3 linked regions of the Azospirillum brasilense genome follow. The protein of the gene in region 3 interacts with the protein of the main gene of each other region in a pairwise test. Links are inferred from orthologs where the notes say so. Each region holds a gene or a part of one and is shown on either strand. Other genes may lie near its edges. The genes, in order: H1Q64_RS12975, glnK and H1Q64_RS16195.

What was found.
Region 1: the proteins of H1Q64_RS16195 (region 3) and H1Q64_RS12975 interact in binary tests that used the Escherichia coli proteins (3 or more experiments, as listed by UniProt). The link is inferred for Azospirillum brasilense from one-to-one orthologs.
Region 2: the proteins of H1Q64_RS16195 (region 3) and glnK interact in binary tests that used the Escherichia coli proteins (3 or more experiments, as listed by UniProt). The link is inferred for Azospirillum brasilense from one-to-one orthologs.

Annotation. Positions count from the first base shown.
Region 1 is NZ_CP059449.1:2,721,668-2,724,517, forward strand. Bases 156-2,850 are described here. They hold H1Q64_RS12975 (P-II family nitrogen regulator), read left to right. Parts: upstream 156-1,181; coding sequence 1,182-1,520; downstream 1,521-2,850. Other genes in these bases: H1Q64_RS12960 (NAD(P)H-hydrate dehydratase), read right to left, coding at 156-465; glnA (type I glutamate--ammonia ligase), read left to right, coding at 1,793-2,850. Also shown: more of H1Q64_RS12960, read right to left, coding at 1-155. UniProt on the Escherichia coli protein: P-II indirectly controls the transcription of the glutamine synthetase gene (glnA). P-II prevents NR-II-catalyzed conversion of NR-I to NR-I-phosphate, the transcriptional activator of GlnA. When P-II is uridylylated to P-II-UMP, these events are reversed.
Region 2 is NZ_CP059449.1:858,476-861,420, forward strand. The notes cover bases 82-2,871. They hold glnK (P-II family nitrogen regulator), read right to left. Parts: upstream 1,751-2,871; coding sequence 1,412-1,750; downstream 82-1,411. Other genes in these bases: H1Q64_RS04070 (aminotransferase class I/II-fold pyridoxal phosphate-dependent enzyme), read right to left, coding at 82-1,060; H1Q64_RS04080 (UbiH/UbiF/VisC/COQ6 family ubiquinone biosynthesis hydroxylase), read left to right, coding at 2,069-2,871. Outside these bases: more of H1Q64_RS04070, read right to left, coding at 1-81; more of H1Q64_RS04080, read left to right, coding at 2,872-2,945. UniProt on the Escherichia coli protein: Involved in the regulation of nitrogen metabolism. Regulates the activity of its targets by protein-protein interaction in response to the nitrogen status of the cell.
Region 3 is NZ_CP059450.1:613,378-616,531, reverse strand. What follows is about bases 65-3,063. They hold H1Q64_RS16195 (two-component system sensor histidine kinase NtrB), read left to right. Parts: upstream 65-962; coding sequence 963-2,165; downstream 2,166-3,063. Other genes in these bases: ntrC (nitrogen regulation protein NR(I)), read left to right, coding at 2,162-3,063; dusB (tRNA dihydrouridine synthase DusB), read left to right, coding at 65-963. Outside these bases: more of dusB, read left to right, coding at 1-64; more of ntrC, read left to right, coding at 3,064-3,154.

The sequences.
Region 1 (2,850 bases), on a different replicon or contig from region 3:
GCCGTGCAGGCCGCTCGGCACGTCCACGGCGACGACGGTGCGCCCCGCCATCGCCTCGACGACCTCCTTGGCCATGCCGTCGAGCGGGCGGGCGAGCCCGGCCCCGAACAGCGCATCGATCACCAGAGGATTGCCCTCCAGCAGCCAGGGGTCGGCGGCTTCCACCGGCCCGGTCCAGCGCCCGGCCGCCACCGCAGCGTCGCCGCGCAGGGCGGAGCGCGACCCCAGCAGGGCCAGCCGCACCGGCCAGCCCGCTTCGAGAAGAAGACGCGCGATGACGAACCCGTCGCCACCGTTGTTGCCCGGCCCGCACAGGACAACGGTCGGGTGCGGCGCCCAGCGCTCGCAGACCGCGCGCACCACAGCGGCTCCCGCCGCTTCCATCAGAACAGGCCCCGGCACGCCGCCCGCCATGGTCAGCGCGTCGGCGCGGTACATCTCCGCCACGGAAAGCAGTTCGTCCATAGCCTCCACCCGCCGCAATCCCGCATCACCGTCACCCGGCACAATAAGCACCGCGACGGCCGCAGCATAGCCGGGCACAGGAGGAATGAAAGGAGTGGCCTGCCTGGCACGAAAATTGGAAGGAAGAACTGGGGCGATGGATGGGACTCGAACCCACGACCGCTCGGACCACAACCGAGAGCTCTACCAACTGAGCTACCACCGCCACCGGGGGACGGAATGAACCGTCCGCAAACACCCCACCCGCCGCTCCGATCGATGCAACGCCGACGTGAACTCCTCACGAGGCAAGCGCATCCACCGTCAAGGGGGACTGGGGCGATGGATGGGACTCGAACCCACGACCGCTCGGACCACAACCGAGAGCTCTACCAACTGAGCTACCACCGCCACCGGGGCCGCCTATTTGCCCCAAGGGACGGGTCGGGTCAAGCTCTATTTTCCACCGCATTGATCAATCTGAAAAGCCGGCACTAGCCCCTCCGAAAGGGTGTGGCTGCGCGGATTGCTTGCAGCTTGTGCACAAATATTGTTCACTTCGCCCTATCCGTTGGCAGTCGCGTGCCGCCCACGGTGGCATCGGCCCGCTGCGGCCCGGCATCCCACGCAGCCGGATCGCAACCGCTCCGATTGGCACGCAACGTGCTTTACATCGGACTGTCGGCAGAGCCGTGGACGGTGCCTGCCGACGTTGGCACCTCGTACACGAGAGACCCATGAAGAAGATCGAAGCCATCATTAAGCCGTTCAAACTCGACGAAGTGAAGGAAGCCCTTCACGAAGTCGGCATCAAGGGCATCACCGTCACCGAGGCCAAGGGCTTCGGCCGTCAGAAGGGGCACACCGAGCTGTACCGCGGCGCGGAGTATGTGGTCGACTTCCTGCCGAAGGTGAAGATCGAGGTGGTGATGGAGGACTCCCTGGTGGAGCGGGCGATCGAGGCGATCCAGCAGGCCGCCCACACCGGCCGCATCGGCGACGGCAAGATCTTCGTCACCCCCGTGGAAGAAGTTGTCCGCATCCGGACCGGCGAGAAGGGAGGCGACGCGATCTGATCGCGTCCCGAGAACCCGACCACCGGCCACCATGAACCAGCCCCGCCCACAACCGACGCAAAGCCGGCCGACGCAGATCTGGCCGACGCAGACCGTCGCAACCGCGAGCGGAACGATCCGTGCGCGGATGCCCATCCGGGCGCGACTTTTTGTGCTGTCACGTTGTGTGCTTGGGAAAGGCATGACATAACGTCCGCCGCGAGCGCCGTCACCCGCCCCTCGGTCGGTTTGACGCAGCGGGACCCAAACCTCTTAAGCGTGGAAAAAGAGATATGTCCGACATCAGCAAGGTCTTCGACCTGATCAAGGAACACGACGTCAAGTACGTGGACCTCCGCTTCACCGACCCGCGCGGCAAGCTGCACCACACCGCTCAGCACGTCTCGACCATCGACGAGGACGTGTTCGAGGACGGCATCATGTTCGACGGCTCCTCGATCGCCGGCTGGAAGGCGATCAACGAGTCGGACATGATCCTCCAGCTCGACCCGACCACCGCCGTCATGGACCCGTTCTCGGCCCAGCCGACGCTGAACATCCTCTGCGACGTGTACGAGCCGTCGACCGGCCAGCCCTACGCCCGTTGCCCGCGCGGCATCGCGAAGGCCGCCGAGAAGTACATGGCGTCGGCCGGCATCGGCGACACCGCCTACTTCGGCCCGGAAGCCGAGTTCTTCGTCTTCGACGACGTGAAGTTCAAGGTCGAGATGAACAAGGTGTCCTACGAGTTCGACTCGGAGGAAGGCCCGTACACCTCCGACAAGGACTATGAGGACGGCAACCTGGGCCACCGCCCGGGCGTCAAGGGCGGCTACTTCCCGGTCGCTCCGGTCGACAGCGGCTCGGACCTGCGCGCCGAGATGCTGAGCGTGCTCGCCGAAATGGGCGTGCCGGTCGAGAAGCACCACCACGAGGTGGCCGCTTCGCAGCATGAGCTGGGCATCAAGTTCGACACGCTGGTCCGCACCGGCGACAACATGCAGTACTACAAGTACGTCGTGCACAACGTCGCCCACGCCTACGGCAAGACCGCGACCTTCATGCCGAAGCCCGTCTTCGGCGACAACGGCTCGGGCATGCACATGCACCAGTCGATCTGGAAGGAAGGCCAGCCGCTGTTCGCCGGCAACCAGTACGCCGACCTGTCGGAACTGGCGCTGTACTACATCGGCGGCATCATCAAGCACGCCAAGGCGCTGAATGCCTTCACCAACCCGACGACCAACTCCTACAAGCGTCTGGTCCCGGGCTACGAGGCTCCGGTTCTGCTGGCCTACTCGGCCCGCAACCGTTCGGCCTCCTGCCGCATCCCGTACGTCGCCTCGCCGAA
Region 2 (2,945 bases), on a different replicon or contig from region 3:
CCTCCTCGCCGTCGCCGACCTCCAGCCACAGGAAGAAGCCGCCGTCGGGCCGGTAGTAGCCGTAGCGCCCGTTCAGCGCGGCCTCCGCCGCGTCGAACTTGGCGCGGTAGAGCGCGCGGTTCTCCTCGACATGCGCCTCGTCCCGCCACAGGGCGGCGCTGGCCGCCAGCACCGGCAGCGGCATCCCGGCGTTGGAGTAGCTGCGCAGGCGTGTGAAGCGGGACATCAGCTCCGGATCGCCGGCCACGAAGCCCGACCGCAGCCCGGCGGCGCTCGACCGCTTGGACAGGGAATGGAAGACCAGGATGTTCGTCCAGGGCTTCCCGCCGTGATGGAGACCCGACGCGACCTGGAGCGCGCCGACCGGCGGCTTGTCCAGGTAGATCTCGGCGTAGCACTCGTCCACCGCCAGGATGAAGCCGTAGCGCCGCGCCAGCCCGATCGCCCGCTCCAGATAGGCGGCGTCGGCCGCCGCCCCCTGCGGGTTGGCCGGGGTGCAGAGGTAGAACAGCGCCGTGCGCTCCAGCAGCTCCGGCGTCAGCGCGTCGAGATCGGGCAGGAAGCCGGTCTCGCGGGTGGAGGGCAGGAACACCGGCTCCGCCCCCGCCAGCAGGGCCGCCCCCTCGTAGGGCGCGTAGAAGGGGTTGGGCATCAGCACCGCCGGCTGCCGGCCCGCCTTGCTCGGCGGTACGGCCAGCAGGGCGAGCAGGAACAGCGCCTCGCGCGTACCGGACACCGGCAGGACGGATTTTTCGGCGTCGAACAGCCCGTCGGGCAAAGCGTAGCGGCGGGCCAGCCAAGCGCCCACCGCCTCGCGGAACTCCGGCGTGCCACCGACCGGCGGGTATTTGCCCCACAGATGGGCGTTGGCGCGCAGCGTCTCGTCGATGATGGCCGGCGGCTGGTGCTGCGGCTCGCCCACCGACATCATGATCGGCTCGGCGTTGGCGCGCGGCGTCACCCCGGACAGCAGGGCCGCCAGCCGCGTGAAGGGGTAGTCCGACAGCCGGTCGAGCCGGTCGTTGACGAGAGCGAAGGTGCCGAGGTCCGGGAGCGACATGCCGCCGAGAATCCTTTCCATGAGGACGGCCCGAGAAGGCCGGGCCGGCCCCGAGGGGCACGGCCCGTCAGTGGCCTCTGGGGGCCTCTGCCCGATACGAAACGGAAACGATCCTATCGACGGTGGAGTCCCGGCACAAGGGCACAAAACCGGACGAGGCCCGGTCAAGGGAAAGCATACGCCGCCCGTTCCGGCGGCCTTGGCGCCACGGTGGAAAGACTGGCGCGCCCGGCCTCAAGTCACCGGGCAGATCATCGATGCCCTGCGGCAAGAAAAAGCGGACGCGCCTTCCCCCCTCGCGGGAGGGGCCGGGCCATGACGCCCCGCCCTGTCCGCTTCCTCCAGGACGCCTCAGAGAGCTTCGGTGTTGGTTTCGCCGGTGCGGATGCGCACGGCCTGGGCGATGTCCAGCACGAAGATCTTGCCGTCGCCGATGCGGCCGGTGTTGGCGGCCTTCTGGATCGCCTCGACCACCTGCTCGTACTGGTCGTCGGACACCGCGACCTCGACCTTCACCTTGGGCAGGAAGCTCACGGAATACTCGGCGCCGCGGTAGATCTCGGTCTGACCCTTCTGGCGTCCGAAGCCCTTCACCTCGCTCACCGTCAGGCCCTGAATCCCGAGCGACGTCAGCGCCTCGCGCACTTCGTCGAGCTTGAACGGCTTGATGATGGCCATAACCAGTTTCATGTGGCTTCCCCTTGGTATGCGTGTTTGCGGGCCCTTGCGGTCGCCCGGTCCCCCCTCGGCCGATCCCGCCGTGGCGGCGGGTTTTCCGAACGTGACTCGAGCGTGTTCGCCTCGACCATAAAAAGCAACGTCTTCAAAAATCGTGCCGGTTGCAGAATCGGCCCTTTTCAGCGGTTTTTGGCTGTTTCGCCGATCGATTGGGCAGGCTGTGCATAATAATTGTGCAATTTGGGGGCCGCGACGCAGCGCCGCTGGACATCCGGACCAAGCGGAACGATTGTTCGTACCCGTCTACACTGATCGAAGGGCAGCGCCATCATGACCGAATCGGGCACCACCGCAGCGCAGGAGATCACGACCGACGTCGTCGTGTTGGGCGGCGGACTGGCCGGACTCAGCATGGCGGCGGCCCTGGCCACCGCGGGCGTTCCGGTCGTCTGCATCGACCGCGACAGCCCGGACCGGCAGGCGGGGGACGACTTCGACATCCGCACCACGGCGGTCGCCTACGCCTCGATGAAGGTGCTGGAGGGAGCGGGCGTGTGGAAGCACATGGAGCCCCACGCCGGCCCGATCCTGGACATCCGGGTGGCCGACCAGTTCTCGCCCCTGTTCGTCCATTACGACCACACGGAGCTGACCTGGGACGGCAAGAACCAGCCCTTCGGCTGGATTCTCGACAACAAGGACATGCGCCGCGCCCTGTTCGCCCGCGCCAAGGAACTGCCCGGCCTGCACCATCTGACCCCGGCCCAGGCGGTGTCGATTGAGCGCACCCGCAGCGGCGCCACGGTGACGCTGGCCGACGGGCGGGTGGTCAAGGCGCGGCTGGTCGTCGGGGCCGACGGGCGCCGCTCGCTGGCGCGGGAGAGCGCCGGGATCAAGCTGCGGACCTGGGCTTACGACCAGTCCGCGATCATCTGCACGATCCGCCATTCGGAGCCGCACAACGGCGTGGCGGTGGAGCATTTCCTGCCCAACGGCCCCTTCGCCGTTCTGCCGATGACCGAGAACCGCTCCTCCATCGTGTGGAGCGAGAAGCGGTCGCTGGTCGACATGTATCTGAAGCTGCCGGAGGACCAGTTCATCGACGAGCTGACCCGCCGGTCGGGCGGCTATCTGGGCGACATCGAGCTGGTGACCCGGCGCGACGCCTGGCCGCTGTCGGTGCTGCTGGCCGAGCGTTTCATCGCCG
Region 3 (3,154 bases):
TCGCTTGAGGGTCCGGTGATCCTCGCCCCCATGTCCGGCGTCACCGACCTGCCGTTCCGGAGGCTGGTGAAGCAGTCGGGCTGCGGACTGGTCGTGTCCGAGATGGTCGCGAGCCAGGCGATGATCCGCGAGAACCGCCAGACGCTGCGCATGGTCGAGTGCGAGCCGGAGCAGTTCCCCATGGCCGTCCAACTCGCCGGCTGCGAACCCGAGGTGATGGCGGAGGCGGCGAAGCTGAACCAGGACCGCGGGGCGGCCATCATCGACATCAACTTCGGCTGCCCGGTGAAAAAGGTGGTCAACGGCCACGCCGGCTCCTCCCTGATGCGCGACGAGGCGCTCGCCGCCCGCATCCTGGAGGCCACGGCGAAGGCGGTCTCGATCCCGGTGACGCTGAAGATGCGCAAGGGTTGGGACGACAGCAGCCTGAACGCACCCCGTCTCGCCCGCATCGCGGAGGATTGCGGGATCAAGCTGGTCACCGTTCACGGCCGCACCCGCGAGCAGTTCTACAACGGCACCGCCGACTGGTCCTTCATCCGCTCCGTGAAGGAGGCGGTGTCGATCCCGGTGGTGGTCAATGGCGACATCATCTCCTTCGACGCCGTGGACCGCGCGCTCGCCGAGTCCGGCGCCGACGGGGTGATGATCGGGCGTGGCGCCTATGGGCGCCCCTGGTTCCCCGCCCAGGTGATGCATTACATCCGTACCGGCGAACGGCTGCCCGATCCGCCGCTCCACGAGCAGCTCGACACGCTGCTGGAGCATTACGACGCCATGCTGACCCATTACGGAGTCGAAGGCGGGCTGCGCGTCGCCCGCAAGCACATCTCCTGGTACTCAACGGGCCTGCGCGACTCCGCTGAATTCCGCTCGGAAGTCAACCGCATGTCCGATCCCGAACGAGTGCGCGGCTTCATCCGCGACTTCTACGCCCCGGCGATCGAAAGGATGGCTGCCTGATGGCCCGTGCATCTGCCGCTGCTCCATTGCCCCGCCGCCCGGCGCGGCCCCGTGCGCCCTCCGGTTCCTACCGACCCGTCCGCTCCTGCATCGATCCGTCCATCATGCTGAACGCGCTCCCCGACCCGGTTCTGGTCGTCGACGGCTCCGGCGACATCCGCTACGTGAATCTGGAGGCGCAGGAGTTCTTTGGCCTGTCCGCCACCATGATGGAAGGCATGCCGCTGGCGGAGTTGCTGCCGCCCAACAGCCCGGTCAGCCAGTTGATCGAGCAGGTCCAGCAGGGCCGCCACCGCGCCTCGCAGGAGGGCGTGGTCATCGACACGCCGCGCATCGGCCCGCACCACGTCACCGTGCGGGTCACCGCACTGGGCGAGCCCACCGACCATGTGCTGCTGACGGTCAACGAGCGCACGCTGGCCCGCAAGATCGACAATTCCCTGACCCACCGCAACGCCGCCCGCTCGGTCACCGCCATGGCGTCGATGCTCGGGCATGAGGTCAAGAATCCGCTGTCGGGCATCCGCGGGGCGGCGCAGCTCCTGGAGGAGAACTGCAGCGAGTCCGACCGGGTGCTGACCCGGCTGATCTGCGACGAGGCCGACCGCATCGTCGCCCTGGTCAACCGGATGGAGGTCTTCTCCGACCAGCGCCCGTTGGAACGCGATGCGGTGAACATCCACACCGTTCTGGAGCATGTCCGCAAGGTGGCCCAGAGCGGCTTCGCACGGAACATCCGTTTCATCGAGCGCTACGACCCGTCCCTGCCGCCGGTTTATGGCAACCGCGACCAGCTCATCCAGATTTTCCTCAACCTGATTAAAAATGCGGCAGAGGCTGCACCGGAATCGGGCGGCGAGATCATACTCAGCACATCTTATCAGCACGGCGTCCGCATGGCCCTGCCAGGCGGCGACACCCGCCTGCACCTGCCGTTGCTGGTGTCCGTTCAGGATAATGGGGACGGCATACCCGACGATCTGCGCTCCAACCTCTTCGATGCGTTCATTACGACCAAGGTCAATGGGACTGGCCTGGGGCTTGCATTGGTAGCCAAAATCGTCGGCGACCACGGCGGCGTCATCGAATTTGACAGCCAGCCGCGCCGCACCGTCTTCAAGGTCTCGCTACCCATGTTCGATGAAGCGCAGATGAGCGGCGATCCTGCACCGGCCAGAGGCATCCGAGGGGCCATCGGATGAGTGCAGCCACGATCCTGGTTGCGGACGACGACCGCGCCATCCGCACCGTTCTGACCCAGGCACTCGCCCGTCTCGGGCACGAGGTGCGCACCACCGGCAACGCTTCCACGCTCTGGCGCTGGGTGGCGGACGGGCAGGGCGACCTCATCATCACCGACGTGGTGATGCCCGACGAGAACGGGCTGGACCTGATCCCGCGGATCAAGAAGATCCGGCCCGACCTGCGCATCATCGTGATGAGCGCGCAGAACACGCTGATCACGGCGGTGAAGGCGGCGGAGCGCGGAGCCTTCGAGTATCTGCCCAAGCCCTTCGACCTGAAGGAGTTGGTCTCGGTCGTCGAGCGGGCGCTGAACTCCAACACGCCGCCGGCGGCGCTGCCCGCAGACGCCGGCGAGGCGGACGAGCAGCTTCCCCTGATCGGCCGCTCGCCGGCCATGCAGGAGATCTACCGCGTCCTTGCCCGTTTGATGGGCACCGACCTGACGGTGACCATCACCGGCGAGTCGGGCACCGGCAAGGAACTGGTGGCCCGCGCGCTGCACGATTACGGCAAGCGGCGCAACGGCCCCTTCGTCGCGATCAACATGGCGGCCATCCCGCGCGAACTGATCGAGTCCGAGCTGTTCGGTCACGAGAAGGGCGCCTTCACCGGAGCCACCAACCGGTCGACCGGCCGCTTCGAGCAGGCGCAGGGCGGCACCCTGTTTCTCGATGAGATCGGCGACATGCCGCTGGAGGCGCAGACCCGCCTGCTGCGCGTGCTGCAGGAAGGCGAGTACACCACCGTCGGCGGACGTACACCAATCAAGACGGACGTACGCATCGTCGCCGCGACCCACCGCGACCTGCGCACCCTGATCCGCCAGGGCCTGTTCCGCGAGGACCTGTTCTACCGTCTGTGCGTCGTTCCCATCCGCCTGCCGCCGCTGCGCGAGCGTACGGAGGACGTGCCGCTCCTGGTTCGCCACTTCCTGAACCAATGCTCG